DNA from 4 places in the Brevibacillus brevis NBRC 100599 genome. Region 4 is predicted to be linked to each of the others. Evidence: riboswitches for the same ligand, from Rfam matches in the RefSeq annotation. Region 4 holds a riboswitch; each other region holds the start of a gene.

Region 1 (8,221 bases), 1.6 Mb from region 4:
ATACAGAACCGGATCACGCATGTTGAAGTTCTGCGAAGCCATATCGATTTTCGCACGCAGCACTTTTTCCCCGTCCTTGAATTCCCCTTGGCGCATACGTGCAAACAGGTCCAGGTTTTCCTCCACAGACCGGCTGCGGAACGGACTATCTGTGCCTGGCTCTGTCCATGTTCCACGCATTTTACGCATGTCTTCAGGAGACAGATCGTCTACGTAAGCCAGACCTTTTTTAATCAACAGCACCGCTCGGTTGTACATCTCTTCAAAGTAATCAGATGCAAAAAACAACCCGTCCCATTCGAAGCCAAGCCATTGAACGTCCCTTTTGATGGCTTCTACGTATTCGATGTCTTCCTTCACCGGGTTCGTATCGTCAAAACGCAGGTTGGCCTTGCCGGAGAATTCTCGTGCCAACTCAAAGTTGAGGCAGATTGCTTTTGCATGTCCAATATGGAGATACCCGTTCGGTTCTGGGGGAAAGCGGGTAATGATTTCCTTTACTTTGCCCTCTTGCAAGTCATCAATCATGATATTGCGGATAAAATTGGATGCCGCTACCTTGTTTTCCAATGAAATCAACCTTTCACTTCACCTTTACATTCCATAATACTGATTCTCTTCCCAGAGTTCAACAAAATCGGGTCGTTGACCGACCCGCTCACGTCTCCCATTGCTGCCCCGTTTGCCATTGTGACCTGCAATACAGGTGAATAACAGAATCAATGGCTAAGCGCTGCTCCGTGATCCCACGAATCGTTTCGAGATGCTTAGAGGGAATCAGATGCAGCAAAGGCTGTTCAACATGATTGAACCGTTGGAATGCTTCCGCTGCAATCCGATCCCACTGCGGGTAATACCGAAGCAAATCATCGGGCATTACACGGGAGCGGTCCGTGTCGGACTCGGGCAAACACTCAAAAGGTTCATCCAAATTTAACGTTCCATAATCATCAGTCAGCTCTTCGCCCGGAAAAATATCCCGTGCAGCCAATTCCATATCATACATGGTCGGCACACAATTCGCATGAAAGCTGTGGTTCACGTACCTTGCCTTATCCCAACAAAGAATGTACTTTCCGAACTGGTTCTTAAACGAATATTTTTGTACGTCCTGTTTTCGTAATGAGTCAAGTCTTTCCACAAATGCAGGGTCCAATACTTGGTCCAAATCATCCTGTGCCCATACAATCGTTCCTTTTGGGATAAACCTTGTCGCAAACACACCGTACCCGATCTCATCGTTGATATAGCGCAATTCCGTATCGGGATGCATCATGGTCTTTGTTTCACTCCTTGGCAAATGTGCCTTTTTATCATCATAAGCAGCTTTGCCCCAGGAGGTGTGTGAATATCTGTCGAAAAATACATAGCATTCCTAACTATTTTTCCGGATTAAAATATTTTTCTTATTTACCACAAATGGTAAATAGTCTATATTATTGGCAAACGGAGTTTTAGGAACATTTTCCCACAACGATTGAATCAGTATATGTGTCATTTTATGCTTCACCCATTGATATCGAAACGGCATACCCGGGGAAATCCGGCGACGCAAAGCTACAGGGGCTACCTCCGCAACAGCGGACACGCTTGCCAGCTACCGAAGTATTGATGTAGGACGCGACCAATGATCCTATATCATTGGTCTTTTTTTGCGCTCATAATGTCTATTTTTGTCTACTTTTGTATGTTTGTGTATTTTTAACTTTTAAAGGAGGTGAGGCAACAGCGGATAGCCGGTTTAATGAATCATTATTCTTTTCATCATGAAGGAGGTTTCATAGGAATGTCATTCTGGAAGAAACTCTCGACCGTCGCGCTGACTGCTGTCATCGGGGTATCAACATTCTCTGGAGCACAAGCTGCTAACCGTCCAACATCGATGTCACCGAACGCAATGGTGACGACTCCTCACTATCTGGCTACGGCTGCGGCCCTGAAAACATTGGAAGACGGTGGAAATGCAGTAGATGCTGCTATTACAGCCGCTTCCACCTTAGCTGTTGTCTATCCTCATTACACAACCATTGGCGGAGATAACTTCTGGCTCATCTACAATGCCAAAACAAAAGAGCTGAAGGCGCTGAACGGCAGTGGTCGCGCAGGCGAAAAGGCAACCATCGACTATTACAAAGGCAAAGGCTACGAAAAAATCCCGTCCCGCGGTTATGAATCAGCAAACACTGTCCCTGGTGTCGTCTCCGGCTGGTGGGAGGCGTACAACTACGCCCATAAAAGCATGGGCAACAATAAGCTTCAATGGAACAGACTGCTGGAGCCTGCCATTGGATACGCCGAGAACGGATATCCCGTCTCCCCCAACCAAGTATATTGGACAAAATACGCGACAGATCCAACTGACAATGACTTGAAGAATCTTCAACGTTTTGATGGATTCCGCAAAACATTCCTGAAGCCCAACGGCGATCCTTATGCAGCGGGCGAAATTCTCAAACAAAAGGATCTTGCCAATACTTTGCGAATCATTGCGAAAAAAGGCGCTGACGGTTTTTATAAAGGAGAAGTTGCTAAAAAAATCGTAGCAGACATGAAAGCCAACGGCGGATTGCTCACGTTGAAAGATTTTGAGAAGCATACCTCCACTTGGGCAGATCCCATTACGGTAGACTACCGTGGCTACAAAGCGTATAACGTTCCACCTAACTCCCAAGGCATGGCATCGCTCTCTATTCTTAATGTTTTGAATAACTTTGACCTCAAAAGCATGGGTGAAGGAACACCTGATTACTACCACACGATTGTGGAAGCTACCAAACAGGCTTTCGCTGACCGCGACAAATGGCTGACTGACCCCGCCTTTGCGGATATCCCTGTGGATGAGCTGTTGTCCAAGCAGCACGGGAAAGATTTAGCTGCGCGCATTGATATGAAGCAAGCAGCCAAATCCGTAGAACCGCTTGATCCAAAAGGCGATACAACCTGGTTCGGGATCGTCGACAAAGATGGAAATGCCGTGTCCATCATTCAGAGTCACTACTTTGACTGGGGTTCTGGCATCGTAGCGAAAGATACGGGTGTCCTTTTACAAAACCGCGGAAGCTACTTCTCTCTGGATTCCAAACACATCAATCACTTGGAACCAGGAAAACGCACCTTCCACACCATTAACCCAGCTATGCTCTTTAAAGGGGACAAGCCTTATCTTCTTTACGGAACACAAGGGGGAGAAGGACAACCGCAAACGCAAGCCGCTCTCGTCACACGCATCGTAGACTTTGGTTTCAGCGTGCAAGACGCAATCGAAGCGCCAAGATGGCTGCATGGACGCAACTGGGGATCTGCTTCCAACAATCTCAAGGTGGAAAGCCGCATCCCTCAAGAAGTCCTGGACGAGCTCATTAAACGTGGGCATCCAGTCGAAAAGCTGGAAGCAGCCTATACCGATGCGATGGGACAGTCCGGCGCAATCCTGATTGACCCGCAAACCAATGTAAAATTTGGCGGTGCTGACCCTCGCGGTGAAGGCGCAGCAATGGGCTATTAATATATTGTCAGACTGCTGAGCTCATCTCAGCAGTCTGCCTGTTTCTATTTCGCATTCACGGATTAGGAGTGGACAAACCTATGTTTTTGTTCAACAAACTCAGGAACAAAATGATTCTTTGGTTTCTCGTCGTGGCCGTCATTCCACTTACTGCCGTTTCGTTGTTTATCACGAGCAGCTTTTCATCCATTCTCATTGATAAACAAAAATCATCCTATGTTGACCTTACTTCCAGTACAGCCATAGCGATGGATCAATATCTGGACCGGCGTATGACAGAAATTCAAATTTTAGCCCGCACCTCGGATATTCAATCCGATGATGCAGCAGCAAAAAATGAATTTATTCGCAAGTTTACCGAGGAAATGAAGCTGTATGACGGAAACACGTTTATCGCAAGCGATGGAAAAGTAACGGCTGATACGTTCCCCAAAAGCGTTGGAATCAATCTTGGCGAGCGCCAATTCTTCAAAGACGGTATGCAGGACAAGCCCAGCTTCTCCGATGTTCTTGTTGCGAAGACAACCGGCAATCGCTCTATCATCGTCGCTTCCCCTGTAAAAGGGAAAAACAACGAGAAGCTTGGTGTCTTGACCGGGCTCGTCAATGTAGATGACTTCACAGCTACCTTTCTCAAAGATTTGAAAGTAGGCAACGATGGTTATCCGATTCTCGTTGATAACAAGAACCAAATTCAGTACCACCCTACCCAGGATCTGATCGGAAAACCGCTTGCGGAATCCGCTCTGCCGCAACCATTAACGGAAATCCTTCAATCAGGAAAAACAGAAAAGGGCTCATACAGCTACTCGGACAATGGCAAGGAATACGTTGTCACCTACTCCCCCATTCCCAAGACCAACTTTGGTTTATATCTGCATATCCCTGTTGAATCTATAACGTCTGCGGTTTCATCCGTTACCACCATGGTCAGGATCATTGTCATCGTTGTTGTTGCTGTCGTGACCGCAATCGCCTACGCTGTTTCCCGGCAAATTTCACGCCCTATTGCAGCAGTTGCCTCCGTGGCTAACCGCATTTCCGAGGGTGAACTGACTGTACAACCCTTGCAAATTCGAACCAAGGATGAGGTTGGACAGTTATCCCAATCAGTAAACACAATGGTGCTCAACCTGCGAACGATTATTCAACAAGTGAATGATACAGCCTCAGATCTTGCTTCTTCCGCAGAGGAATTGTCGGTCAACGCCGACCATACGAGCAAGGCTACCGAGCAAATCGCCATAACGATTCAGGAAGTAGCTTACGGTGCGGAAAAACAAGTGAAGAGTGTAGAGGAAAGTGTCACCGCAATTCAAGGCGTATCGACAGGGGCTCAGCAGGTTGCCACGAATGCACAGCAAGCTGCTGAATCGGCTATGGGCGCTTCCCAAATTGCAGTGGAAGGCAATCAGGCCCTTCAGGTCGTTATCAGCCAGATGCAATCGATCGAGAACACTGTCGGCAACATTGCTGATATCGTCAAACGATTAGGAAACAGCTCGCAGGAAATCGGACAAATCGTACAAGTCATCACCGCCATTGCTGAACAAACAAATCTGTTAGCGCTAAACGCAGCGATTGAAGCGGCGAGAGCTGGTGAACAAGGTCGCGGTTTCGCCGTTGTAGCAGACGAAGTGCGCAAATTGGCTGAGCAGTCCGCGGAATCCGCTCAACAGATTAAACTATTGATTACGACGATTCAGCTCGAATCAAACCAGGCTGTCCTTTCGATGGAACAAGGCACCAAAGAGGTCGCCACTGGACTTACGGTCGTTAACAATGCAGGCAAGTCCTTCGAACAGATCCAAGATGCTGTCACGCAGGTGGCAAGCCAAATCCAAGAAGTAAAGGCTTATTCTGAGCAAATGTCTTTTGGCACCAAACAGGTGGTAGAGTTGGTTAGTGTCATCGAAGAAGTAGCGGAGAATTCTGCTGACGGAACACAAAGCGTATCGGCCGCCACAGAAGAACAGCTGGCAGCTATGGAAGAAGTCAGTTCATCATCAACTTCTTTGGCAAGAATAGCCGAAGAACTGCAATCTCATGTAAGCAAATTCAAGATATAGTCCAAACAACGAAAAAGGAAAGCCGCCTTGCAAATTGCTCGGCGGCTCTTTCCTGCTTGTGCTTATACAAACTCCCACATCCGGTCAGGATGATTCGTGCAAATTTGAACCTGAGGATGCCACGAAATGACTTCGCGGATATGTTTCGGATCATCCAGCGTCCACGCAATGACTTTGAAGCCTTTTTCAATCGCGGCTACTGTTAGCTCACGATTCAGAAACGGATATCCCATGGAGAGGATCGTAGCACCTGCTGCCTCCATCTGTTCCAGCATGAGTACAGGGCGACCATATACAATCAGACCTGTCTGCACTTCTTGATCGAGCGTGCGAACGTGACGGATCAAATCGTGGTCAAATGAAGTCAGGTACACCTCTTGCTTCATTCCGTGCTTTTCTACAAGCGCGAGCACCTTTTCAGCGATATCCGGGTACATATCACTTGTTGCTTTCAACTCGATATTTAGCGTGCAGCGACCTTTTACTGCGATCAGCGCTTCCTCCAGTGTAGGGATTCGCTCGCCCGCAAACTTGTCGCCAAACCAGCTCCCTGCATCCAGCTCACGCAGCTCTGCCAAGGTACGATCCATGACCAGACCGCGGCCATTGGTCGTGCGCTCCAGCGTAAAGTCATGAATCAGCACCGGAACACCGTCACGCGTCAGCTGTACATCAATTTCCATTGCTTTGATAGCTGGCTCTGCCAAAGCCAGTCGAATCGCTGTCATTGTATTCTCCGGGGCTTTGCCTGACCACCCGCGATGTGCCATACAAATGTTCATTTCGCCAGCTCCTCTATCATTTCGTTTCTATTATTTTTTCAAAAGCTTGCTGCCTTTTTCCGTTGCCGTCTGCATCGCTTCATCTACTGTCGCTTGGCCAAGCATCGCACGCTGCAGTTCTTTTTGAATCACATCCTGCAATTCTTTGTAGCCTGGAGCCATTGGACGAGGATAGCCGTATTGCAGCTGATCTACCGCGACCTTGAAGTTTGGATCTTTTTCATAGAATGCCTTCATTTCAGTCGAATCAATTGCTTCTGTCGTAACAGGCATATAACCGGAAGCGATCGACCACGGAACCGTTTGCTCGGTATCGGTCATCCACTTCATGAATTCCCACGCCGCTTTTTTCTCTGCATCAGTCGACTTCGCCAGCATCACGAGATTCGCGCCGCCCGTTGGCGTACCAAAGTTTTTATTGGCTGGAAGGAAGGCTGCACCCATGTCAAATTTGGCATTTTTCTTCAATTCCGTCAAGGAGCCTGTCGATGTAAAAATCATGCCTACCTTTTGATTCAAGAAGTCTTGCTCCGCTACATCCCACGCATTGTAGTTCTCTCCTGGAGGGTTTTTCATGATGCCTTCCTTCACCATTTTGGACCAAAGCTCAAGTGGCGCTTTTCCTGCTTCGTTGTTGATCGTCAGCTCTTTGCCGTTCTCACTCAGAATGTTGCCCCCGCCTTGGAAAACGAGCGCTTCGTAGAACCAAATATCAACTGGTGTCGAGAAGCCGTACCGGGTAATTTTGTCTCCCTCTTTTTTGCTCAGCTTTTGAGAAAAGCTGACGAGCTCATCCCATGTTTTCGGACCGTTTGAATCAAGCCCTGCTTCTCTTAACATATCGCGGTTGATGTACAGCAATGGAGTGGAGCGGTTAAATGGTACTGCGTACAGTTTGTCATTCCAATAAGAGTTTTTCATGAGACCTGGAATGTACTTCTTTTCATCCCCTTCGGAGTAAGGTGTCAAATCTTCCAAAACCTTTGCATCTGCAAATGCCGCAATCGAAGCGATCTCGACCATCGTGACATCTGGATTGTTGCCCGCTGCTACAGATGCCAATACTTTGGAGTGGTTCTCTTGATACGCCCCTTGGTAGGCAGGTTTGACGATAATATCTTTATGTGTTTCATTGAATTTTTTGACCATATCCTCGATGGTTTTCCCACGAACGCCACCCAACGCATACCAGAAATCAATTTGGACAGGGCCACTGGATGCTGTAGACGCTGCAGGCTGAGAAGTGCTACCTGTACTAGCAGACTGTTCTTTGCTAGATGATCCGCATCCAGCCAATACTCCTGACAAACCGATAGTCAATGCACATAGAATCGTTCCAGTTCTTTTCAATGAAAACATGGTTTGATTTCCTCCCTAAGAGCTCACTTTTATTATTTGGATTGATAGATGAACGCTTTGATAATATGCCGTTGTGCCACGAAGAAAATCACGAGAATCGGTAGAATGAGGATCATGTTGCCCGCCATCATGACGTTCCACAAGGTTCCGCCGTCGGACATGTGCAAGCTGGATATTCCGATCGGCAAGGTGCGTACCTCGTCGCTGTTGGTCATAATCAGCGGCCAGAAATAGTCGTTCCAGTGATAAATAAAGCTAAATAGTCCAAAAGTGACCAGCACCGGCTTCGCCATCGGCACCATGATCGTCCACATGATCTTCCATTCAGACGCGTTATCCAGACGTGCTGCCTCGATCACTTCATCGGGCACCTGCATGAATGCTTGCCTGAGTAGGAAGATTCCGAAAGCACTGGCTGCGTACGGCAGGATGAGCGACCACAGCGTGTTGACGAGTCCCCAACCGCTCAATTGCACGTAGATCGGCAAAAAGATGACTTGTCCGGG
Region 2 (8,221 bases), 1.5 Mb from region 4:
GGCGCCACCAATCCTGCGCCAAGCAAGGTGAAGGTAAACACACCAGCCATCCCGCCACCAATTGCCGCCAGAATCAAGCGCGGATTCATCAGCACATACGGGAAGTAAATTTCGTGGATACCTCCGAAGAAGTGAATGATGACAGCACCCGGAGCCGATTGCTTGGCACTACCTCTGCCAGCAAGCCAGTATGCCAACAAAATTCCCAAACCTGGCCCCGGATTGGATTCAAGCAGGAAGAAAACCGATTGACCTATCTTCGCCGCTTCATCCAGACCGATTGGGCTCAAAATACCGTGGTTAATCGCGTTGTTCAGGAACAAAATCTTCGCTGGCTCGATGAAAATGCTGGCAAGCGGCAACAGCCCTGCACCTACAATGACTTCTACACCCGCTGCAAGCGCCTTGCTCAAGCCTACAACAACAGGCCCAATTGCCTTGAATGCCAAAAGTGTCAGTAAACCACCAACAATACCCGCGGAAAAGTTATTCACCAGCATTTCAAAGCCGGAACGAATTTTTCCTTCGAACAACTGGTCTACTTTTTTGATGACCCAGCCGCCCAAAGGACCCATGATCATGGCTCCCAAGAACATCGGGATGTCTGCACCTACGACAACCCCCATCGTAGCAACGGCACCTACGACCCCGCCTCGAACATCATGGACCATTTTTCCGCCGGTATAACCGATCAGCAGTGGTAGTAAATACGTAATCATCGGTCCGACCAATTTGGCCAACTCTTCGTTAGGCCGCCAACCTGTCGGAATAAATAAAGCGGTAATCAATCCCCAAGCGATGAAAGCACCGATATTTGGCATGACCATCGCACTCAAGAATCGTCCAAACTTTTGTACCGAGACCCGTATTCCACCCGAAGCGTTTTTTGCTTCCACGCTCTCCATACTGCACCCTCCTTTACCCCTATTTATGAGATGTTGACATGATTGAAAAGATAATGTGTACACCTCAAATATAAAGCGTTTTCATAGGGGCTAACAACAAAATCAAAGCGCGAATTTGTCTGACTCGTTGTTGCCAAAACTTAATAGCCCACAGTAAAAAGACCTCTGCTCAGCTGCAGAAGCCTTCTCCTTACAAATTTTCCGATTCAACTTTGATCACTTTTCCAGTCTTCGTTATATCTGTTGGCTCCATGATCGCAGAAATCTCCTTTGTTTGATCAAAGGAATGCCCAGTTGCATGAACCGACATCCCGCCTCCCAATACGGCGAGCCAAATACCAGCCCACTTCCCAATGGCTGTGTTCCTCATCCTTGACTCTCTCCCTGCGCGAAAATTCGTGCCAAAGCACCCCTAGTTTGTCACGGATTTCCCTAAATATTCGCAGGTAGTCCACACAAAAAAGACCGATGCGCACATGTGCACATCAGTCTTTGCTTGCTATACCACTCGATTCCTAGCTGCGTGGTGGACGAGATTCGCCACTGCGTGGACGGGAGTCACCGCTGCGTGGACGAGAGTCACCGCTGCGTGGACGAGATTCGCCACTGCGCGGACGAGATTCGCCGCCGCGAGGACGATATTCGCCATTGCGTGGGCGAGATGGACGCTTTCCACCAAAACCGGAACCGGAACCAAAGCCACCTTTTCCTTTTGGAGGTAGCTTTTTCTTCCCTACACGAAGTGGAGCCTCTTCTGTCAGGCGAACAGGAGTCATATCTGGCTCTTTGGTCAACAGCTTGAGTGCTGCGGATACGAGTGTTACGGAATCGACATCCTCCAGCAATTGCTCTGCCAGCGTTTTATAAGCAGACAGATCGTCTCTTCCAGATGCTTCGAGAATTTTGTCTACCGTCATCTTTTGTTGACCTTCCAAAGCCTCTGCCATCGAAGGAACCGCACGACGCTCCATGCGACGGTTCGTTGTTCGCTCAATCAGACGCAGATGGTCGATTTCACGGGAAGTCACAAACGTGATTGCCAGACCTGTTTTACCAGCACGTCCCGTTCTACCGATACGGTGAACGTAGCTCTCGGAGTCTTGTGGAATATCAAAGTTAAATACATGCGTTACACCGCTGATGTCCAAGCCACGTGCAGCCACGTCAGTCGCTACCAGCACTTCGATCGTACCTTCCTTGAACTTGCGGAGCACGCTGTCGCGTTTCGCTTGGTTCAAGTCACCGTGGATACCTTCTGCACCATAACCGCGCTTGGTCAGGGCTTCGGACAGCTCATCCACTCTGCGCTTGGTTCTACCGAAAATGATAGCCAGCTCAGGGGAGTGAATATCCAGCAAACGGCACAGTACATCGAACTTCTGCTTTTCAGCTACTTCCATGTATTCCTGTGCAATGTTTGGTACGGTTACTTCTTTTGCTTTCACTTGAATGATGGTTGGTTCGTTCATGAACTGCTGGGCGATTTCCTGAATTGCTCTCGGCATCGTTGCGGAGAACAGCAGGGTTTGACGACTTTCTGGAACCTCTTTCAAGATTTCCTTAATGTCGTCGATGAAACCCATGTTCAGCATTTCATCCGCTTCGTCCAAAACAACTACCTCGATGGCATCCAGACGAATCGTTCTTCTTCTCATGTGGTCCATGAAACGACCAGGTGTGGCTACGATGATTTGCGGGCGTTTTTTCAACGCCTTGATTTGACGCGTGATGTCTTGACCACCGTAGATTGGCAGGGCAGAGATGTTTTTAAATTGGGCAATTTTATTAATCTCTTCTGCAACCTGAACAGCCAGCTCACGAGTTGGGGTCAATACAACCCCTTGAATATTTCCGCTTGTTTCATCCATGCGTTCAATCAGCGGAATACCAAATGCAGCCGTTTTACCTGTACCTGTTTGTGCTTGACCGATCAGGTCACGACCTTGCAGTGCTACAGGAACCGTTTGATCCTGAATCGCTGTAGCTTCTTCGAAACCCATGTTGCTCAAAGCTCTAACAATGGAGTGGTGTAAGCCAAAATCATTAAAAGTCGCCAATGAATGTCAGTCTCCTTTATCAATACCTTCATCTATAAAATTCTCAAAAAAAAGGGCACTATTCCTTACGATCCGGAACATGCCCTTTTATCCCGATTGTACGTAGCGCCCTAAAGAACATAGCTGTAATCGTACCATGCAATGACCAAAAAAGCAAACAGCTTATACACCCAAATTGTTTGATTTTTTGGTGATGAATCTTGTAAAAATAACAAAGCAGCCCAGAATCAGGCTGCTTGTCTGTTATTCGACTATTTTACCCATTTGTTGTAAAGCTCATCAAACTTTCCTTGCAGTTTCATTTCATCCATCCACAGATCCAAGTAGTTAGCGAAAATCGCATCTCCGCGGTGAATCATGTACGCTTTTTCACTCTTTGTGAACGGGTTGTCGGTCAGAGCAGCGTACAGACGGGAATCTGCTTTGGAATATACAAGCGCTTCCAGCGTATCCGTGATCATCACATCGTATTTACCGCTTGCTACCAGACCAGGAATGTCGAGGTTGTTTTGTTCAACCGTCACAGTTGCTTTTGTCAGGTGCTCACGAACGAATTTTTCGTTGGTTCCGCCTGGATTCACACCAATGCGCACCTCTGGCTTGTTGATGTCTGCTACACTCTTGTACTTGTCTTTGTCTTCTGCACGGATGAGTGGAGCTTTACCGAACATAATATAAGGATCGCTCATATGCGCTTTTTTCTGACGGTCTGTGTTGCGCGTAACGCCTCCGACAGCAATATCGAATTTATTTGCCAACAAATCATCCATCAGTGTCGGCCAAGAGGTTTGGACAAAACGCGCCTCTACTCCCAGGCTTTTTGCGAATTCCTTCATCGCATCGATATCGTAACCTTCGAATTGGTTTGTTTTCGGATTCAAATATGTAAACGGTTTGTAGTCGCCTGGAGTACCTACGAGGATGTAGCCTCTCGCAATGATTTCGTCCAAACGAGACTCAAACTTCTTCACTTGTGGTTTTTTAGCAGCTTCAGCCGCTACAGTTTGGACAGGCTTAACCGCTGTTGCGGCAAAAGCACCTGTTCCTGATGTCATGAGCATAGTTGCAGCGAGTGTGCTCGCCAAGATTGTTTGTGTGATTTTTTTCATCTGGGTTCTCCTCCTGTTAAACGGTAATGAATTTAGTTATAGAAACAAACTCCATCATCCCCTAATGGCATCCCCCCTTTCAAAAAGAGGACTTACAATCAGATGAGCTGCTTCTTATACCGTAAACCTGCCGATTCCTTGCTGTAATTCTTCCGCCACTGCGTTCAAATGCTCGACAGACTTGCCAATTTCTTGGATGGCTTGAAGCTGCTCTTCGGTTGCCCTTGCCACTGTTTGCGCGTCGAGTGAAGCATGCTTTGCAATGGTATGCATTTCGTCTACAGAAGCACTCACCTGTTGGGAGCCTGCTGACATTTGCTCAGATGCTGCGGATACTTCCAAAATGTGCGCGGCAACGTTCCGGGAAGATTCCAAAATATGCTCGAAGATTTCGCGAACCTCTTCGACCAGTTGGATACCTTGCTGTGCGTTTTGGTTACCCTCGGTCATAACCTCTACCGCGTGATGAGTATCCTGCTGGATTTCCCCGATCAGCATTGCAATTTTCGATGCGGATTCCTCGGATTGGTTCGCCAGTTTTTTCACTTCACCAGCAACTACAGCAAACCCACGTCCATGCTCGCCAGCACGTGCTGCCTCAATCGAAGCGTTCAAGGCAAGCAAATTGATTTGCGAGGTCAACTGACTAATCGTATCGAGAATGCCTTCGATTTCTTTGGAGCGATTGTTGAGCTGCTCGATGGCTACAGTCGCCTTCGAAGTTCCCTCCCCAATGCTTCCCATCTGGCGAACTGCCTGCTCTACCACAGCAGTCCCTTGCTCAGCCTGCTCCGTCGCGATCTGGGCAGCCTCAGAAACATGTGCAGACGTCTCCGCGATTTTCACGATGCCTGCTGCCATGTCAGTCATCGACAATGCGATTTCCTGCGAGCTGGATGCCTGCGCCTCTGCTCCCTCAGAAATCTGTTCGATAGACAAGCCGATTTGGTTGATGTTTTCCGTCGCTTGTTTAATGCCTTCGGATACTTCCTGACTAAAACGCTGAACTTGATCAGACGACAGTGATACGTCTTCGATCAAATTTTTCAAGTGTGATACCGTCTGGTTAAAGTCACGGGACAGAACCGCAATCTCGTCTTTTCCGTCAACCGTTACGGTCTCTTTCAAGTTCCCCTGCGCCACTACATTTACTGCGTGATTCAGACGCTCAATTGGTTTCACCATGCGTACAGCCAAGAAATAAACGAGGACAACCCCAAGCCCCAATACGATGAGGGAAATAATCGTCAATCGGACTAACAGTTGATCGACAGGTGCATGCAGCTCCGCTACGGGTGCAGTGATGTATACCCCCCAGTTCAAATTGGTTGGCGCATAGGAAGCAAATCGCTCTGTATTCTCGTATTCGTATTGGGCGATTCCATGATTCCCTTGCTTGATATCTTCAAAAGCAGTCTGAAGTTGAAGAATCCCCATATTGAGAATGGATTCCTTCAGAATGTACTCGCTATTCGGATGATAAATAAATGTTCCTGTTTTGCTTACTAAAAAGGCGTAACCTAATTCGCCGAATTTCTCTTCAGACACCTTTTTTTGGATCTCATTGATTGGAATCGTAGAACCGATGTAACCGTATTGACGGTTGTCCTTCATCAATGGAACGACCAGTGTCACGATGTTATTCCCTGTCCGCTTCGAAACGACTGGCTCAGAGACAACAACCTTCCCTTCCCCTTTGCTGGCTTCCTTAATATGCGGACGATCTGAGATGTCGGTCACTTCACCCTTGAAATTGATCACTTTCTTACCGCTTAAGTCATGCGAAAAGAAGAACGTCTCAAACTCGGGGTTTTTCTTTTGGGCTTCTTGAATGAGTTTCAGGTCTTGTTCGACATTTTGATCTGCCGACATCAACCCTCCTATCGCTCTTACAATCTCAATTTTCTCTTGAAAGAAACCATCGATACGAATCGAGAGATTGCTAGCTGACAGCTCAGCTTCTTTGTCCAGACTGTTTGCCAAAAGGTTGGAAGCACTCCAATAGCTTGCACCGCAAACCGTACCCAAACTTATCACCAACAGCAGGCATAAAACGATAATTAGCTTATTCTTCAAACTATTTTTCATACCGAATCCCTTCTCCCTTCTCTTTTTTCAACAAAAAAAAGACTGCCCACCGACAGCCCATCATGACTACGGTATGGCAACCCGGCTGTCCTAGCTGCGAAAGTCATTTGACCTTCGTCCTTAGACCCGTGGCTTTGCGTCCCTGCCTTTCAGCAAGTTTGCCTTTGTCATTCCTTGTTGTTTTTCAATTAAGTTCACTTTTTTTCAATCTCACCTTTCATTTCCCATAACTTTCCGCCAATAAACCTCAAAATGGAAAAAAAGCTGACAACCTTTTACAGCTGTCAGCTTTTTGTCACACTTTTTGATTAGCTTAATCCAATCACGTGGCCATCCTCGTCTACAAATAACGATTCCGCAGCCGGCTTTTTCGGGAGGCCTGGCATGGTAACCAAGCTTCCGGTCAGTGCCACGATGAAACCAGCTCCTGCTGATATGCGCACTTCGCTCACATGAATCGTGAAGTCTACAGGTGCCCCCAACAGATCAGCGCGATCCGTAAAAGAGTACGGTGTTTTCGCCATGCACACAGGCAGATGGGACATGCCCATTTCTTCTACCTTTTGCATCGTTTTTAATGCCAACGGCGAAAAGACAACTCCTGATCCACGGTATACTTCTTTCACGACAGTCTCAATCTTGTCTTTAATGCTGAGGTCTTCCTCATACAAGAATCGGAAGGACGAAGGCAGCTCTGCTGCTCGAATTACTTTTTCAGCCAGCTCGACACCGCCTGCTCCTCCTTCTGCCCACACTTTAGAGAGCGCTGCTTCGGCTCCAGCCGCTTGGCACAGTGCAATGACAGCATCAATCTCTGCTTGGGTATCTGTCGCAAAATGATTGATGGCCACCACTGCTGGCACACCGAACTTCTGTAAGTTTTCCAGATGTCGCTTGACGTTTTCGAAGCCTTTTTCCAAAGCAGACAAGTTCTCCACTGCCAAGTCAGGTACTTTTACCCCGCCGTTGTATTTCAACGAACGAACCGTAATGACCACGACAGCAGCCGATGGAGTCAGACCTGCTTTTCTGCACTTGATGTCAAAAAACTTCTCGGCCCCCAAATCGGCACCAAATCCAGCCTCTGTTACGACGTAATCTGCCAGCTTCAAAGCCATTTTGGTTCCGATCACACTGCTGCACCCATGTGCGATATTGGCAAAAGGTCCGCCGTGAATGATGACCGGGGTTCCCTCGATTGTCTGTACGAGATTGGGCTTGATGGCTTCCTTCAAGAGAACACACATCGCATCAACCGCGTTGATTTCTTCTGCCCGTACAGGCTGATCATTGAAATCGTAGCCAATAATGATACGGTTCAACCGCTCGCGCAAGTCTGCTAGATTCTCACTCAAGCATAAGATCGCCATGATTTCCGACGCGGTCGTAATCATGAAGCCATCCTCACGTGTCATTCCATTACCCTCACCCAGACCAACCACGATGTTTCGCAGTGCGCGGTCGTTCATGTCCATAGCTCGTTTCCAGACGATTTTCTTTGGATTGAGTCCGCGCGGATTGCCATGGAAAATATGATTGTCGATCATCGCTGCCAACAAGTTATGTGCAGCTGTAATCGCATGAATGTCCCCTGTAAAATGCAGGTTAATTTCATCAGCCGGGAGAATTTGTGCCTGGCCGCTTCCAGTTGCGCCTCCTTTGATCCCCATGCAAGGACCCAAGGACGGCTCGCGAAGTGCTGCCATTGTTTTCTTCCCGAGATGATTTAATGCTTGTGACAGACCAATCGTCGTGAGCGTCTTGCCTGCTCCCGCCGGATTGGGGTTCATCGCTGTAACAAGAATCAGTTTGCCATCAGGGCGATCCTTCACTTGCTCCCATAGTTCATCTGATAGTTTGGCTTTATATTTTCCGTATAGCTCCAAATGCTGTTCTTCGATACCTGCACTTTTGGCAATTTCAACAATAGACTTCATACTTGCCTCCCTGCCACACCAGAATGTAATGCTGTAATGCACCAGTTACCAATCTTCTACATTCTGCATAATCATCCTTTCTCCTCTCCTCTTCGACACATTACTCAAAAGAAAAAGCCCACATT
Region 3 (8,221 bases), 1.8 Mb from region 4:
TCTTGCAACCATTTAATTGCTACCGATGTATCTAAACCGCCTGAATAGGCCAACACAATTTTATCTTTTGCCATCATTCTCTCTCCCCGTTTCGAAGTTTCTCTTATGCGAGTAATTATACAAATGAACTAATAAAAATACAACTATTTTTCTTGTGAATTTCTTTTTAATTCGCATTCAAAGACGAATACGCAATGAAAATATACACTTCTCGTATAAAGAGTGTCTTGTTTTTATGCATACTCATCATCTGTTTATGCATAAACGTTTTCGTGATCAAAAGGGAAACTTATCCGGGGCAACGAATGAGTGAATGGAGGAATTCCATAGGAGAAGTCTGTTGGAGGGATTATGAAAACAATTTATTTGGTACGTCATTGTCAGGCTGCTGGCCAAGAACCCGAAGCCTTGCTCACGGAAAAGGGAGAAGTACAAGCTCGGGAGCTTGCCACCTTCTTCGCTGGTTCCCCCATTGATCGAATCATTTCGAGTCCGTATCATCGGGCGGTTGCTACCATCCAGCCACTTGCACAGGAACGCAGAATCGTGGTTGAAGAAGACACGCGCTTGGTCGAGCGTGTCCTTAGCGGAGTACCACGTGAGGATTGGTTCGAGCGACTCCGCGATACGTTCGATGACTTGACTCTTGAGCTTGAAGGAGGCGAATCCAGTCTTACTGCTATCAACCGGGCAAATTCGCTGCTCACTGAGATTTTGGCAGACGTGCATAAAAACATTGTGCTTGTTAGTCACGGATGCCTACTGGCCTTGCTCATGAAATCAATAGATAATCGCTTTGGCTTTCACGATTGGGAGAAATTAAGCAATCCAGATGTCTTCAAGCTTACCTGCCATTTAGAAACCAGAGAGCTCGTCCGCATATGGTCGTAAACGAATAAAAACAGTTACAAGGGGCAGCTCATCTGATTGCCTCCTGTAACTGTTTTTGTGGGATGGACTCTATTCCGATAATGCTCTGTAACTCATCGCACGGCAGTCGCTGAACGATTCTAATAAAATGCTCCGCCAATATCGGATCAAATTGGGTACCGGAGCCCCTTTTGATTTCTTGAAGCGCTTCCTCCACAGGCAAGCCTTTTCGATAAGGCCTGTCCGCAACCATCGCATCGAAAGCGTCTGAAATCGCTAAAATTCTCGCCATCAGCGGAATCTCATCCCCGGCTAAACCATCCGGATAGCCCCTTCCATCTATACGCTCATGATGGGAGCGGATCGCAGGAAGCAATTCATTGAACATCCCTGCTTGCAAAATGATTTCGTAACCAATGACCGTGTGCTGCTTGATCTTGTCATACTCTTCTGGAGTGAGCTTTCCTTTTTTATTGAGAATTTCGTCTTCGATGCCAATTTTTCCAATGTCGTGCAGGATTCCCCCGATATAAACATCCTCCACTTTTCGTTCGGCCAAACCAATATCTCTCGCAATTTCTCTTCCCCAGTAAGCTACACGCTGAGAATGTCCACTTGTGTATCGATCTCGTGCGTCAATGGAAGCAGCCATCGTCGTTAAGAAGTTGTGATTGAATGATTTGACCTCTTCCACTTTTTGTTGAAGCCTTTGAAGATTGTCATAGTAATGATGAAAAACGTAGCTGATCGTAATAAACGCAATCATCATAGGAATTAGTGTTAACGGACCATATAACTCTACTAATCGTGAACCTACCCCGGCAAGAATTAAAAGCAACAAGTAAGTCGAGGTAAAGCCTTTTGCCATCATCTTTACGGTTCGCGCCCAGGTCATTTGATGAAAATAGGAGATACCCAATCCACATAAAGTCAGGTTCACAAACCAATACACAACAGCCAAAAACAAATCGCTAATAATGGGAGAAACAGTTCCGAAGCCCTCGATCCAATCCTTCAAAAACGCTACTGTCCATATAGTCATTAACAACTGCCCAATGTTAATAATAGCTTTTAGCGGATTAAACCTTACCAGGAAAGCAATGATTAAAGATTCAATAACAGCAGCCCATACTCCGACCCAGACTCCGTACAACAAGATACCCGAAAAGATTACAGCATTGTTCACTGTTAAAATCGTATTAGATATACGCACGGGAGCAAAACAAGAAAAAATGGTCAGGAGGGTGTAGGTAGATAATACCCCCCAATGCTCACGAGCAGCCCATTCAGATGAAGATGTGTAAAAAATATAGATTGCTGCAATGACAAATCCAACCTGGACAACAATCCCTTTTATCCAAACCGCAAAATCAGTTTTTTGTCGCATAACTTTTACCTTCGCGAAGTTGTAGTAATGAAATCGGTTTATTCATCAATCGCTGAACAAGTAAAAAGGCACCTAACATAATAAAAATATCGCCGATGCTAATAATCCGCGGAATGAAAGATGGCATGTAAATGACATCCGTCAAAAACGGAAAATTCGAACTTTCCGTCAATACACTATGCTTGAAATTCGTTCCGTTTATAACAGGCTCTAAATCATAAGGAAGCTTTGCTGCTTGAACTAAATCGATTGGCATTTTTCCATTGTTAGACCAAATTGCAATCGCATTCAGAAACCAGCCGATTAAAAAAATCCGCATATCTTCAAATTCTCGATTAAAAACGAGGAAGGCCAAAATAAACACATACGCGATCGATATGAAAATGCCACCGATCGTAGGGAAGAAAACTGCACAAGACTGCAGCAATATGGTAACGATAAGAAGTTTCATTTGGTTGAACTTAGGTAATTCTTTGATTCTTCCCCCTCGCAGCAATGCTACGAGAAAAGATAGGGCAATTACATCCAATAGCATGTTGTTTCCTCCAAGCTTGAAGAAAAAACACCACTCAGCCAAGCGGTGTTTGTTTCTCCGATACGCTTATTTATCCAATATGGAAGTTTGCAGAAGTAGCTGCTACGATTGCTACCACCATCATAATTGCCGCGAACCATTTTTTCATTTTCTTTTCCCCTCCTTCAAGCATAGTGGAGAAAGCTGGCTTCGCTACTGTCCGTGATGCAGAGGCCAAGCGACCAAGTACAGCCCCTGCTCCCCTTTCCTTTTCCATTACGGAAAAGGCTGGATTCGCTACTGGCTCCATACGGACCAAGCGACCAGATACAGTCCGTACTTCTTCGCTTCTTTCCTACCTTTATTTTACACATAAGTGACAAAATTCGGCAATCATAGATTCATAGTCTATTCGATTTAATTGCAGATAGTTCTATTTAACTAGAACTATGTTCACACCAGCGCCGCCAAGATCGCTTTTTGTGCGTGCAATCTATTTTCAGCCTGATCAAAAATGACAGAGCGCGATCCGTCGATGACCCCGGTTGTCACTTCCTCCCCACGATGTGCTGGCAAGCAGTGCAAGAAGAGATAATCACGGTCTGCCGCTGCTACCAATTTTTCGTTCACTTGATAGTCGGCAAATGCTTTCAATCGCACCTCATTTTCTTCTTCAAAACCCATACTAGTCCAAACGTCCGTGTATACAGCATCTGCCCCCATGACAGCCTCTATCGGATCAGTGGTCACCATCATTTTTCCACCGCTTTGTTTCGCGTACCCTGTAGCTTTTGCGACAATGGTTGTATCCATTTCGTAGCCTACCGGAGTCGCCACCCGTACATCAAGACCTAGCAGAGCTGCGCCCAGCACCAGTGAGTTCGCCACATTATTGCCGTCTCCTACGTAGGCAAGCTTGATTCCTTTTAGCTTGCCCTTATGCTCCCAGATCGTCAGCAGATCAGCCAATGCCTGACAAGGATGGTACAGATCAGTCAAACCATTGATAATGGGGATCGACGCGTGCAGAGCAAGCTCTTCTACATAGGAGTGGGAAAAGGTACGAATCATGATGGCATCCACGTACCGAGAGAGAACTTTTGCTGTGTCGCTGATCGGCTCCCCACGTCCGAGCTGAAGCTCTTTTCCGCTCATGAACATACCCAAGCCGCCCAACTGGTGCATCCCTACTTCAAAGGAGACACGCGTGCGGGTCGAAGCCTTGTCAAAGATCATTCCCAACGTCTTGCCTTGCAGAGGCTGGAATGGCTGACCCAGCTTTTGCAATTGCTTGACGTGAGCAGACAGATGGAGCAGCTCCATCAATTCTTCCCCGTTGAATTCATCGACGCGCAGGAAGTCCTTTCCTTTATGCTTTTGTAACGGCAAGTTTTGAAAGTGTTCCAATATCTTCACTGGCTGCATGCGAGCCACCTCTTTTCTTCAGAATAGACCTCACGTATAACTCGAACGTATCGACAGCGGAGAACAATGGCACACCCTGTTGTACCATCCTGCTTCGCAGGGCAAATCCTGTCCGGCCCTGACGATTGCCTTTCGTCGCAGTAACGAGAGCGAAGGCCGCTTCTTCCTTTTGCAACAGCTCGATCCACGCCGCTTCATCTGCCACGATATGCTTCACGACAATTTCTTTGGATGCCAGCCACTCGGCCGTTCCGGGAGTCGCCGCCAGTTCCGCCCCGTCAGCTTGGAGTCGCCCCAGCAGCTCTCTTACAGCTTCCTGCTTATCTCCATCTGCCAGAGAAATCATGACCAACTGACCTTTTTGCCAGTCGCCGTACAAATTGTCCTTGAAAGCAAAGGCTTTGCCTGCTGCCTCTTCGAAAGAATGCCCCAAGCCAAGAACTTCGCCCGTCGATTTCATCTCTGGACCCAGTACCGGGTCTACACCGTTTAGCTTAATCGTGGAGAAAACCGGCGCCTTAACGACTGCAAACGGAATCTCTGGCAATAGCCCTGTACCGTAACCCATCTCCGACAGCTTTTCACCCAATTGTGCGCGAACCGCCAGTTGAACCATCGGGATGCCAGTCACTTTGCTTGTAATCGGTACGGTCCGTGATGCCCGTGGATTTACCTCCAGTACATAAACCGTTTCCCCATCAATGACGAACTGGATATTGATTAATCCGACCGCTTCCATTTCCTTCGCGATTGCTTCTGTATAGCTCGCGATTTTGTACTTGATGTCATCCGTCAGATGAGGAGCTGGGAACAAGGCTACACTGTCGCCTGAGTGGATGCCCGCTCTCTCCACATGCTGGAAAATCCCTGGAATGATAACAGATTGTCCGTCGCATACCGCGTCTACTTCTGCTTCCTTTCCTGGAACGTATTTATCCACGAGGAGCGGGAAAAACATACTCATTTCCGGATGGTTCAACCAGTCGTGAAGGGTAGCTTGCAGCTCGTCGATATTGTGGACAACTACCATACCTTGCCCGCCGATGACGTACGAAGGTCGCATCAAAACAGGGAAACCAATCTCCTCCGCTATCGCGGTTGCATCCTCCAAGGACGATACTCCTTTACCGGGGATATGCGGAATGTCCAGCTTGCGCAGCATGGCGTAGAACAGCTCGCGATCCTCCGCGCGTTCGATTGCGGTAAGCGACGTACCCATTACTTTCAGCCCCGCGTTCTCCAGCTTGGCTGCCAAATTGATCGCGGTTTGACCACCGAACTGAACCATGACGCCCTCAACCTGTTCGCGTTCTGCGATATGCAGCACGTCTTCTACGTGAAGCGGTTCAAAATAAAGATGGTCGGCTGTTTCATAGTCAGTGCTGACCGTCTCTGGGTTGTTGTTTACAACGATTGCCGCAATACCGCTTGCCTGAAGTGCTTTGGCTGCATGCACAGAGCAGTAGTCAAATTCGATTCCCTGACCAATGCGTATAGGACCTGAGCCAAGTACCAGAACTTTGCGGCCAGACAGTGACTCGACCTCATCTATTCCTTGCCAATCCGAATAGTAGTAAGGGGTTTGGGCATCAAATTCTGCCGCACAAGTGTCCACGATTTTATAAGTAGGCGTAATGCCTGATTCTTGACGAAGTGATTTGATCTCGGCAGGTGTAGCACCAACTAGTGTAGCGATGGTTTCATCGGCAAACCCGCGACGCTTTGCTTCCAACAACAGTTCTGGGGTTAGTGTTTTGCTGTCGTGACAAGACAGCTCTACTTCCAAGTCCACGATTTTACGCAAGCTCCGCAAGAAAAACGGATCGACACCAGTCAGATTGTGTAGCTCACTTTCTGTAAAGCCTTTGCGAATCGCCTCGGCAAAAACAAATAGTCTGATATCCGTCGCGTCCTGCAAGGATTGGGCCAGCTCCTCACGCGTCCATGATGCCAGCTCTGGTCGAGTCAAATGTGTGCAGCCCTGTTCCAAAGAACGAACTGCCTTCAAAAGTCCTGCTTCCAGATTACGGGCGATCGACATGACCTCGCCAGTTGCTTTCATTTGCGTCCCCAGCTTGCGGTCTGCCAGTGGAAATTTGTCAAACGGGAAGCGCGGGATTTTGACAACGATGTAGTCCAACGCTGGTTCAAAGCTAGCGTACGTGTAGCCCGTGATTGGATTGAGTACTTCATCCAGCCCGTAGCCCAATGCGAGCTTGGCTGCGATCCGCGCGATTGGATAGCCTGTTGCTTTGGACGCCAACGCACTGGACCGACTGACACGAGGATTTACTTCGATCAGCACATACCGATCAGAATGCGGATCGAGCGCAAATTGAATATTGCAACCGCCAACTACCCCAAGCGAACGAATCACTTTCGTTGATACACTGCGCAGCATTTGGTACTGACGATCTGTCAGCGTCTGCGAAGGCGCAACGACAATACTGTCTCCCGTATGAATACCTACCGGGTCCAAATTTTCCATATTGCACACGATTATGCAGGTATCATTTGCGTCTCGCATGACCTCGTATTCGATTTCCTTCCAGCCCTTTACACTGCGCTCAATCAGTACCTGACCGATTGGACTGGCTGCAATCCCACCTGCTGCAACCTTTCGCAAGGACGCTTCATCCCCTGCGATCCCGCCACCTGCTCCTCCGAGTGTATAAGCAGGACGGACAATCACTGGATAGCCAATAGCGTTCGCAAACTCGATTGCTGCCTCTACAGATTCGACTGTATCGCTCTCTGGAACAGGCTCTCCGATTTGTTGCATCAATTGCTTGAACAGCTCACGGTCTTCCCCGTTTTGAATGGCAGCCAGCGGCGTACCTAGCAGCTCCACGCTATACTTTTCCAGCACGCCCGCTTCTGCCAGCGAAACAGCAAGATTAAGTCCTGTTTGGCCGCCTAGCGTTGGCAAGAGACCATCGGGACGCTCTTTTGCGATAATAGCTGTTACGGATTCCACCGTGAGCGGCTCCAGATATACTTTGTCCGCTACTTGTTCATCTGTCATGATCGTTGCCGGATTGTTATTTACCAGCACGACCTGCACGCCAGCTTCTTTTAGGGAAAGGCAAGCCTGTGCACCTGCATAATCAAACTCCGCTGCCTGCCCAATGACGATCGGGCCAGAACCGATGACCAATACTTTATGAATGTGTGGCAATTTAGGCATATCTCTTCGCTCCTACTACGCGCATCGACTGCAAGAATTGGTGGAAAATGTGGGATGTATCACTCGGACCCGGATGTGCCTCCGGATGAAACTGCACACTGAAAACAGGCAGACTGATGTGACGCAATCCTTCGACTGAACCGTCATTGACATTGCGATAGGAAACCGTTAGCTGACGTTTATCCAGAGACTCTTCCTTGACCACGTACCCGTGATTTTGTGAACTCATATATACTTTGCCAGTCATTAGATCCTTGACCGGATGATTGCTACCGCGGTGACCGTATGCGAGCTTCTCTGTCTTGCCGCCGTACATTAGTGCCAACACTTGATGCCCCAAACAAATACCCAATGTCGGGTACTGCTCCACAGCTTTGCGCCATTCGCTGCAATACGCAAGTAAGTGCTCCGGATCGCCAGGCCCATTGGAAAACAACAAGCCGTCTGGTGCGAGAGCATTGATTTGAGCAAAACTCGTATCAAAAGGAACGACTGTAACACGGCAGCCTTCCTGGAGAAGGGCATCCAAAATCGATTGCTTCATGCCGAGGTCAATCAAGACGACATGCTCCCCTGTTCCGGGATAACGCTCCACCTGTTGTCTGGATACGTTGGCAACTAATGATTTCTTGGCGTGCTTGTAGCGCAGGGACACCACTTCCTCTACCTGCATAGGCTGATCGGAAATAACACCGAATACGGTACCGTCTTGACGGACGCGCTTGGTAATCGTTCGCGTATCAATCCCCGCAAGGATCGGGAATCCAAATGCTTCTGCGGCTTGGGCCAAAGTCATGTTTGATTCGTAATGACTTGGCTCCGTGCATAGCTCGCTGAC
Region 4 (8,221 bases):
GTCCGCAAACGCATCTTGCTCTTAATGGGACCTGTCAGTGGCGGTAAGTCTACGCTCGTGACGATGCTCAAGCGGGGACTGGAGGAGTATTCCAGAACGGAAGACGGAGCGATCTTTGCACTTGATGGTTGCCCGATGCACGAAGAGCCTCTTCATCTAATCCCGCACGATCTACGTCTAGAGGTAGAAGAAGAGCTAGGCATCAAGATTGAAGGAGAATTGACGCCCTATAACCGGATGAGGTTGGAGACCGAATACGGAGGGTGCATCGAGGATTTCCCTGTTCGCCGGATTTTGTTTTCCGAAGCCAATCGTGTCGGGATCGGTACATTTAGCCCTTCCGATCCGAAGTCACAGGATATTGCCGATTTGACGGGGAGCATCGACTTTTCGACGATTACGAAGTACGGCTCTGAGTCTGACCCTCGTGCGTATCGTTTTGATGGGGAGCTGAACAAAGCCAATCGCGGATTGATGGAATTCCAGGAAATGCTGAAATGCGACGAGAAATTTTTGTGGCATCTCCTTTCGCTGACACAGGAAGGAAACTTCAAGGCAGGTCGTTTTGCCCTCATTTCTGCAGATGAGCTGATTGTTGCGCACACGAACGAATCGGAGTACAAGGCTTTTATTGGGAATAAGAAAAATGAGGCACTGCAATCTCGGATTATCGTCATGCCGATGCCGTATAATCTGCGTGTCAGTGATGAAGAAAAAATATACGCGAAATTAATTAAGCAATCCGACTTGGGGCATGTGCATATTGCACCACATGCGCTCCGGTCAGCAGCAGTCTTTTCCATTATGACCCGCTTGAAAGAATCGAAAAAACAAGGGGCCGATCTGCTGAAAAAGATGCGGCTGTATGACGGTGAATCGGTGGAAGGCTTCAAGGGAGCCGATCTGGAAGAGTTGCGTAACGAGCATGCCGATGAAGGAATGTCCGGTATTGATCCGCGTTATGTTATCAACCGTATCTCTAGTGCACTGATCCGTCGCGATACGGAGTGCATCAATGCGCTTGATATTCTTCGGGCGCTAAAAGAAGGCTTTGACCAGCATCCGTCCATCACCAAGGAGCAGCGGGAGAGGTATATGAACTTCATCTCGATCGCGCGCAAGGAATACGACGAGCTGGCGAAAAAAGAAGTGCAGAAGGCGTTTGTCTACAGCTATGAAGAGTCGGCAAAAACGCTTATGGATAACTATTTGGACAATGTAGAAGCTTATTGCAACATGAACAAAATCCGTGATCCCGTTACCGGTGAGGAGATGGATCCAGATGAGCGCCTGATGCGTTCCATCGAGGAGCAAATCGGCATCTCGGAAAATGCCAAGCGGGCCTTCCGTGAAGAAATTCTCATCCGTATCTCGGCCTACGCGCGTAAAGGGAAGCGCTTTGACTACAGCACGCATGATCGTCTACGGGAAGCTATCGAGAAGAAGCTGTTTGCCGATCTGAAGGATGTCGTCAAGATTACGACCTCGAACAAAACACCGGATGAGCATCAGCTCAAGAAAATTAATGAGGTTACCAAGCGTCTTATCGAAGAGCATCAATATTGCCCGGTTTGCGCAAATGAGCTGCTGCGCTACGTGGGAAGCCTGTTGAACAGATGACAGAACGTTGGCGACATGAGGGGCACGTCATAATCATATTCGGCGCAGATTGCGCCAGTTGCTAGGAGGAGACGGCATGAAAGATGAATCATCGTTCATTGTCTCCCGGGAAGACTGGTCGCTGCACCGCAAAGGGTACCAGGACCAAAATCGACACCAGGAAAAAGTGAAAGAAGCGATCAAAAAAAATCTGCCCGATCTCGTCAGCGAAGAAAACATCATCATGTCGAATGGTCGGGAAGTCATTAAGATCCCTATTCGCTCCCTGGATGAATACCGATTGCGTTTTAACTTCCAAAAGGGAAAACATGGCGGTCAAGGTAAAGGAAACAGTAAAGTAGGCGATGTCGTAGCCCGTGACGGTGATCCTGCGCAAGGGCCAGGAAAGGGTCAGGGAGCGGGCGACCAGCCAGGTGTAGACTACTATGAGGCTGAAATCAGCGTAGAAGAATTGCAGGAGATGCTTTTCGCCGAGCTGGAGCTGCCGAACCTTCAACAAAAAGACGAGGAACAAATCGTCGTGGAAGAGACTCGGTTCAATGATGTCAGGAAAAAGGGCTTGATGGGCAATATTGATAAAAAACGTACGCTGATTGCGGCCATCCGCCGAAATGCGCTGGCAGGCTACAGTGATATGGAGCTGGGGATCACTGATGATGATCTGCGCTTCAAGACGTGGGAAGAGATCATCAAGCCTCATTCCAATGCTGTCATTATTGCGATGATGGATACTTCCGGATCGATGGGCGTGTTTGAAAAGTATATCGCCCGCAGCTTTTTCTTCTGGATGGTACGGTTTTTACGCACCAAGTACGAAAAGGTCGAGATCGTCTTCATTGCCCATCATACGGATGCGAAGGAAGTGACGGAGGACACCTTTTTCTCGAAAGGGGAGAGCGGGGGGACGATCTGCTCCTCTGCTTACAAAAAAGCGTTGGAGATCATCGATAGCCGCTACCCGACATCGCAGTACAACATTTACCCGTTCCATTTTTCCGATGGCGACAACCTCACGTCTGACAATGAACGTTGCGTAAAGCTGGTAAAAGAGCTCATAGAGAGATGCAACATGTTCGGCTATGGGGAAGTGAATCAGTATAATAGGCACAGTACCCTCATGTCAGCGTATCGCCACATCAAGGAGCCGAAATTCATGCATTGTGTCATTCGGGAAAAGGGCGAGGTATACAAGGCGTTGCGTACTTTCTTTGGCAAGAAAGAAGCTGTGAGGTAATCCATAGAAGCAACCGGGCGAGAAATCGTCCGGTTGACTTGTATTTGTTTGCATGAGTCGGATGAACAAAATGTGAGGGGTGTTACTATGTATCCACAAAAGCATCGGATGCGCAACACGGGAGCCTTCACTTTCTTGGCATACTTTACATTAGGCGCAGGTGTACTGCTATTTTCCATCGGTTTATACAATGCGACGGGTCTTCAGCTGCACGAAAAGGGATACTATATCGCATGCATGCTTCTAGTAGCAGTTGGATCGATTTTGACACAAAAAGTAGTGAGAGATAATGCAGAGGATCGAGCGATTATTGAGGAGCAGGAAAGAGAATTTAACTTGAAGGTATCGAAAGTGGAGAAAGAAACGCCGAAATAGCCCAATCCTATAGAATAATCAGTAGCGTGGAGAGCTAATGAGATGATCGCAAAATAAAACCGTCAGAGTCATGCCCTGACGGTTTTTCGAATGAGCTCGATAAACTCCTCTGCTTTCTCGATATGTGGAGCGTGCCCCACATTTTCCATGACAATCTCCTGATAGGAACCACCAGCGCGCTGATATTGTTCGAGCACGTCACGAATTTGGGAGACCATCGGCTGAGGGGGATATTCGTCTTCCCCCGGCCAGCCGGGGACATAGCCACGCTTGCCCAGCGTACCGAAATCAGCCAGCGACTGATCCGAGACAATGGCATCATCTGCACCGCGAATCCATAAAATCGGACACTTCGGCTCCATCTGGACAATACCGGACAAATTTACGTATTTGGGAGAAATCGCATTCGTAATTCCTTTCGTTCCAGGAGCAACGCCGGGCCAATCGTTCACGTATTCAAAGGTACCGGGGTAAAAGTCCTCTCCCGTTCTCGTAGAGAGTATGGCGCGCACATAACGGTCTTCCTGCTCTGGGCCAACTTGGAATGGGGGCTTGAAATAAAGCTGATTCATGACATTGCGAGGACTGGAGGGAGATTCATTTCCCATATCTTTGGCTGCAATCCTTTTGACCAGCTCGGAGTTGACGGCTCCCCCACCTGAGCCCGAGAAGCTGCTGTAGCACGGGTTGCCAGCTATATCCTTGGTTCCACCAAAGCCGTAAGGGGACATAGGGGCGATGAGAATCAGAGAGCGGACTTCCTGCGGGTGATCGATGGCAAACTGCATCGCGATCCCGCCACCCAACGACCAGCCGGCAAGATGGACAGGTGTTGGCAAGCCCAATGCCCGAATAAACGAATGAAGGTCATCCGACCAGTCTCGCAAACCGCGTGTCGCATCAATGGGCAATGCTTCACTTGCTCCATAGCCTCGCATATCAGGTGCATATACACGGTACTGGTCACATAGAGCCGCAATGGTATCATCCCAGAACAAGTTGGCTGACGCATTGCCGTGAATGAGGAGGAGCGGTTCTCCTTCCGGTACGCCTGCTGTCAGGTAGGAAACGAGCAATCGATCGGTCTGAATCGTTTTGGTTTCGATTCGTGCATCCATCAATGATGTGCCTCCTTTCAAGTGATTGATATCAGAATATTCTTATTATATACCCATTCAGTTACAAAATGAAAAAAGAAAACAACCGCCATTGAAAAGGCGGTTGCAGGAAGGCTACATATGGAGACCACGCATTTGCTGTTCGATTTTCTCAAAGCCGCCAGAAACCTTAACGACTTCGTCTTTTTGCTCAGAAACGAGAACAAGCACTTCTTCCAGGCTCTCTTTGTTCTTGTCGGTAATATCGGCGTTGACTTCTACTTTTGCGCCAACTTCCTGAATCATGCTGTGAACATGGACGATGAACTCTTGCAGGTTCTTCGTTTTATCGGCGAAGTTTTGCATGTAGTTGTCTACATTGGTGAACATTTCTTGTACTTCGAGGATGCCCTCGCTATTTTTCTCAAAAGACGTCTGTGACTCGGAAATCATATCCGATACGAGCTTCATTTTTTCACGAATGGTCATGAGCAAGCTCGAGATCGACTCGGAGGATAGCTTGGAGGATTCAGCGAGCTTGCGTACTTCATCTGCTACGACAGCAAATCCTCGGCCGTGTTCACCTGCCCGAGACGCTTCAATCGTGGCATTGAGTGCCAACAGGTTGGTTTGTGCAGAAATATCGGAAATGGTTTGAATGATTTTCCCAATCGATTCGGTTTCTTTATTGAGCTCTTGAATCAGCTGGTTCGTACCTTGGATGTCCGTGATGAATCGTTCAAAGTCATTGCCGATGTTGCCGATGCGTTTTCCACTCTCGCTAGTGGCTTCTTTGGTCGATTCTACGTACTCATGCATCTCTGTAACAGAGCGGGTCATGTCCTCAACTTGCAGATTCGTGGAGCTCATTTCCCGACGCAGCTCGTCCGTATTGCTAGTCTGGACCGTAAAGGACTCCATAATGTCTTGCAGGGAAGCAACGGTTTCGACAGCGCGAACATTTACACCATCTGTTACCTTGTTCAAATTCTCTTGATAGTCTTGCATAGAGGTGAGAGATTCATTGATTTGATCGAGAACACGTTGCAACGATTCCTTCGAGGCAATCGCTTCTTGCTTTTGTTGCTCACTTTCCTCTTGTAGTTTGTTATTGAATACAGCATGCATCATGCTCGTGATAGAGACGAAGCAGAAGGTGAGCAGGAAGTACATCAGGTCAAGATTGCTTGTCGAATGGAAAATCAATTCTCTCTGTGTCAGGAAGTAGTAAGAGACAATGCCTAATGTCGATACAATGGTCAAAATATTGATGAGTCGGTCTTGATAAATCCCCATGACTGCTACAAAGAACATAATGGTCATGATATTGATCATATGCGGGTCCAGTCCAACAATGATGAACATGAAGATTCCGATTACAGCGAAGTTGAAAAACTTCATGAAAGGCGCTGCTTTTTCACGGAAGCTCGGGCGATTGGAGATGTAAGTAAAAGGTGCCAGCACGCCATACAAAATACCCAGTATTGTGAAAACGAATGTGTACGAAACGCCTAGAAAGAGGTTTAAGACCTGAACAACCGTAATAATACTTGCAAATACGATTACGACCCAATTGTTTCTTCTTCTCAATAAATCAACGTTATCAATGTTATCCATGTTATCCATGTTACCCACCTACCTCGACTTTTACTTGATTGGACGACGACGAATTGTACCAGGAATATTTCGGATCGTGCTTATTGTCATAGACATCTTTTAGATGAAAGAGGGTCGGAATGGCATCGGCCCCTTTGTAAAAGACAATATCTTTGGTCTGAGTCGCCTTTACTTGATACTTCGTGTTAATAAATTTAAAAAAAGTTGGATCTGCTACCCCGATTGCGTGGGTATAGCCATGCTTTTCAGCGTAATCTATCATCAAGCAAATTCCTTTTTGCCCTAGTTGTCCACGGTATTTCGGCAAAACAGCAAGACTGTCTACCTCCATTACTTTCATATCTTCTGTAACAACATCTTGAAATAGTGATTTCATATAAGCACTTGATTTGGAAAAGGGCGTCATTTCAAATGTTCCACCTGCTTCACCATCATCGGCAAGTAGGAGGAATTGTGCGGAGCCTTCTTTCGCGTACTCCATCTCGAAGCCCATGCTTGTCCATACTGTTTCTTTGATTTCATGAAATTTAGCTAACTCTTGTACGGTTTCTACTTGTTTGTACATAACTTCTCCACTCCATCGTTTTCTGATTACCGTGTTGTGTATGTTTGACGTCCCAAAAGTTATGTTTTTCCATTCTGTTGCAAAAATGAGAGTGCTTTCATCCCCCTTTCAAAAAACGAAACACAAAAAAAGGCCGTTCCATCGAAATGGAACAACCGAAGCTACCAACATCAAAAAAATTGTTCCAAGATGATGGCAACCCGGCTATCATGGTCAAAGACTGTAGACCCGTGGTTTTGCGTCGCCACCTTTCGATGACTTTGCCTTTTGCATTTATTAGCAAAACTTGTAAAAGTGTGTCGAATTTTGCTGGACATAATCATGCAAAATATAAGACAAAAGATATACTTTGTCAAGTTTTGGTAGGGTAAAGAAACTAATTGTTCATAAAGTATAGACGAACAAAAAACCATTTGTGATATCAACTAGTCCTTCATTCATAGGCGTTAGGTTAGGGTACGCAGAATGTCTAAAACTTCGGTAGGCTCCATTCGGCTTTGTTGCCTTCCCCAAGGATATCGAATGTGAACTGTTGCCCATCTAAATTTACTTTATATAAACGTACTTTCCCCTGTTTGATGAAAGAGAAACCTTCTGAAAAAGTTTTTGGTGTTTGAATGCACGTAGCCGCTCAGGAGTTGAATGGTATACATAAAAATCACCCGTAACAAAAATTTTCCAACCATCCGATAACTAGAAGGAATAGGAGGGGATATTATGAAGGAAGCAAAAGTGATTCAATTCTACTTTTCCGGAGGCGGTGAAACGATTAGCATCGAATCCACGGAACCGGAAGAGATCATTCAAATGGTCGCTAATCAAAACGACGGATGGCTCCAGTATGATGATGTTGTCATCAACGTGAGAAATGTTTCATATATCAAAGTGTGCAATCAGGCGTAAGGATAGGGAGCGGATGTATATAGCTCCAACACGAAAAAGCTCTCCATTGAATGCGGAGGGCTTTTTCGTGTTGGAGGTAGCGCTGCTAGTCGGTATTTTCCCCAATTATTTGGCGTATATTTCTAAGGTGCTTTTGTTTACTAAAGTATCGACTATTCCCTGCTAATGTGCTATCATGATACCTTGTTAACGTATTACCACTTTATCAGAGTAAAACATAGAGTAGGGAAACGAGGGGGATCATCACGATGAAGAAAATAGCATGGATGTCATTGTTGTTGGGTGCGGTGGTTTCGTTGGTAGTGGGCTGTTCCAGCGCAAAAACTGGCGCTGACGCGAATAAGTTGATTATCGGAATTGATGATAAGTTTGCACCGATGGGTTTCCGGGATGAGAAAAATGAGCTAGTCGGTTTTGATATTGATTATGCACGTGCAGCTGGCGAAAAAATGGGAAAACAAGTTGAGTTTCAAACAATCGACTGGAGTGCAAAAGAGTCTGAACTAAACAGTGGTCGTATTGACTTGATCTGGAATGGATATACGATTACAGATGAGAGAAAAGGGAAGGTTCTCTTTACCAAGCCTTATCTGAAAAACGCACAAGTAGTGGTCACGAAGGCAAATAGCAACTTGACCAAGCTGTCAGACTTAGCCGGTAAAGCAATTGGTTTACAAAAGCTGTCTTCCGCAGCTGACGCGATTAATGCGAGTGAGATCAAAAATCAGGTCCAATCGATTACCGAGTTCCCTGATAACGTACTGGCACTGAGTGATTTGAAGATCGGTCGTGTAGAAGCAGTCGTCATCG

The links. A riboswitch is a leader RNA that binds a small molecule or an ion and turns the genes downstream of it on or off. The one in region 4 is predicted to bind cyclic di-GMP.
Region 1: another riboswitch for cyclic di-GMP. It lies ahead of ggt (gamma-glutamyltransferase); the one in region 4 lies ahead of BBR47_RS05820 (GNAT family N-acetyltransferase).
Region 2: another riboswitch for cyclic di-GMP. It lies ahead of BBR47_RS28200 (methyl-accepting chemotaxis protein); the one in region 4 lies ahead of BBR47_RS05820 (GNAT family N-acetyltransferase).
Region 3: another riboswitch for cyclic di-GMP. It lies ahead of BBR47_RS31025 (hypothetical protein); the one in region 4 lies ahead of BBR47_RS05820 (GNAT family N-acetyltransferase).

The regions. Positions count from the first base shown of each region.
Region 1 covers NC_012491.1:5,866,319-5,874,539, forward strand. The annotation lists gene BBR47_RS27745 (glutamine--tRNA ligase/YqeY domain fusion protein) at 1-579, opposite strand, end outside; gene BBR47_RS27750 (SET domain-containing protein) at 659-1,276, opposite strand; cyclic di-GMP riboswitch class I at 1,517-1,605, shown strand; gene ggt (gamma-glutamyltransferase) at 1,787-3,505, shown strand; gene BBR47_RS27760 (methyl-accepting chemotaxis protein) at 3,586-5,574, shown strand; gene BBR47_RS27765 (glycerophosphodiester phosphodiesterase) at 5,637-6,356, opposite strand; gene BBR47_RS27770 (ABC transporter substrate-binding protein) at 6,387-7,715, opposite strand; gene BBR47_RS27775 (carbohydrate ABC transporter permease) at 7,748-8,221, opposite strand, start outside.
Region 2 covers NC_012491.1:5,955,133-5,963,353, forward strand. The annotation lists gene BBR47_RS28180 (PTS mannitol transporter subunit IICB) at 1-905, opposite strand, end outside; gene BBR47_RS28185 (hypothetical protein) at 1,096-1,275, opposite strand; gene BBR47_RS28190 (DEAD/DEAH box helicase) at 1,421-2,962, opposite strand; gene BBR47_RS28195 (transporter substrate-binding domain-containing protein) at 3,214-4,071, opposite strand; gene BBR47_RS28200 (methyl-accepting chemotaxis protein) at 4,186-6,159, opposite strand; cyclic di-GMP riboswitch class I at 6,232-6,332, opposite strand; gene BBR47_RS28205 (formate--tetrahydrofolate ligase) at 6,468-8,096, opposite strand.
Region 3 covers NC_012491.1:5,609,339-5,617,559, forward strand. The annotation lists gene BBR47_RS26500 (argininosuccinate synthase) at 1-74, opposite strand, end outside; gene BBR47_RS26505 (histidine phosphatase family protein) at 352-891, shown strand; gene BBR47_RS26510 (HD-GYP domain-containing protein) at 920-2,257, opposite strand; gene BBR47_RS26515 (DUF5317 domain-containing protein) at 2,241-2,792, opposite strand; gene BBR47_RS31025 (hypothetical protein) at 2,863-3,081, opposite strand; cyclic di-GMP riboswitch class II at 3,051-3,132, opposite strand; gene argF (ornithine carbamoyltransferase) at 3,225-4,196, opposite strand; gene carB (carbamoyl-phosphate synthase (glutamine-hydrolyzing) large subunit) at 4,141-7,383, opposite strand; gene BBR47_RS26535 (carbamoyl phosphate synthase small subunit) at 7,376-8,221, opposite strand, start outside.
Region 4 covers NC_012491.1:1,121,306-1,129,526, forward strand. The annotation lists gene BBR47_RS05795 (PrkA family serine protein kinase) at 1-1,620, shown strand, start outside; gene yhbH (sporulation protein YhbH) at 1,697-2,854, shown strand; gene BBR47_RS05805 (YiaA/YiaB family inner membrane protein) at 2,942-3,229, shown strand; gene BBR47_RS05810 (alpha/beta fold hydrolase) at 3,298-4,347, opposite strand; gene BBR47_RS05815 (methyl-accepting chemotaxis protein) at 4,462-5,952, opposite strand; gene BBR47_RS05820 (GNAT family N-acetyltransferase) at 5,954-6,508, opposite strand; cyclic di-GMP riboswitch class I at 6,700-6,783, opposite strand; gene BBR47_RS05825 (hypothetical protein) at 7,226-7,411, shown strand; gene BBR47_RS05830 (amino acid ABC transporter substrate-binding protein) at 7,660-8,221, shown strand, end outside.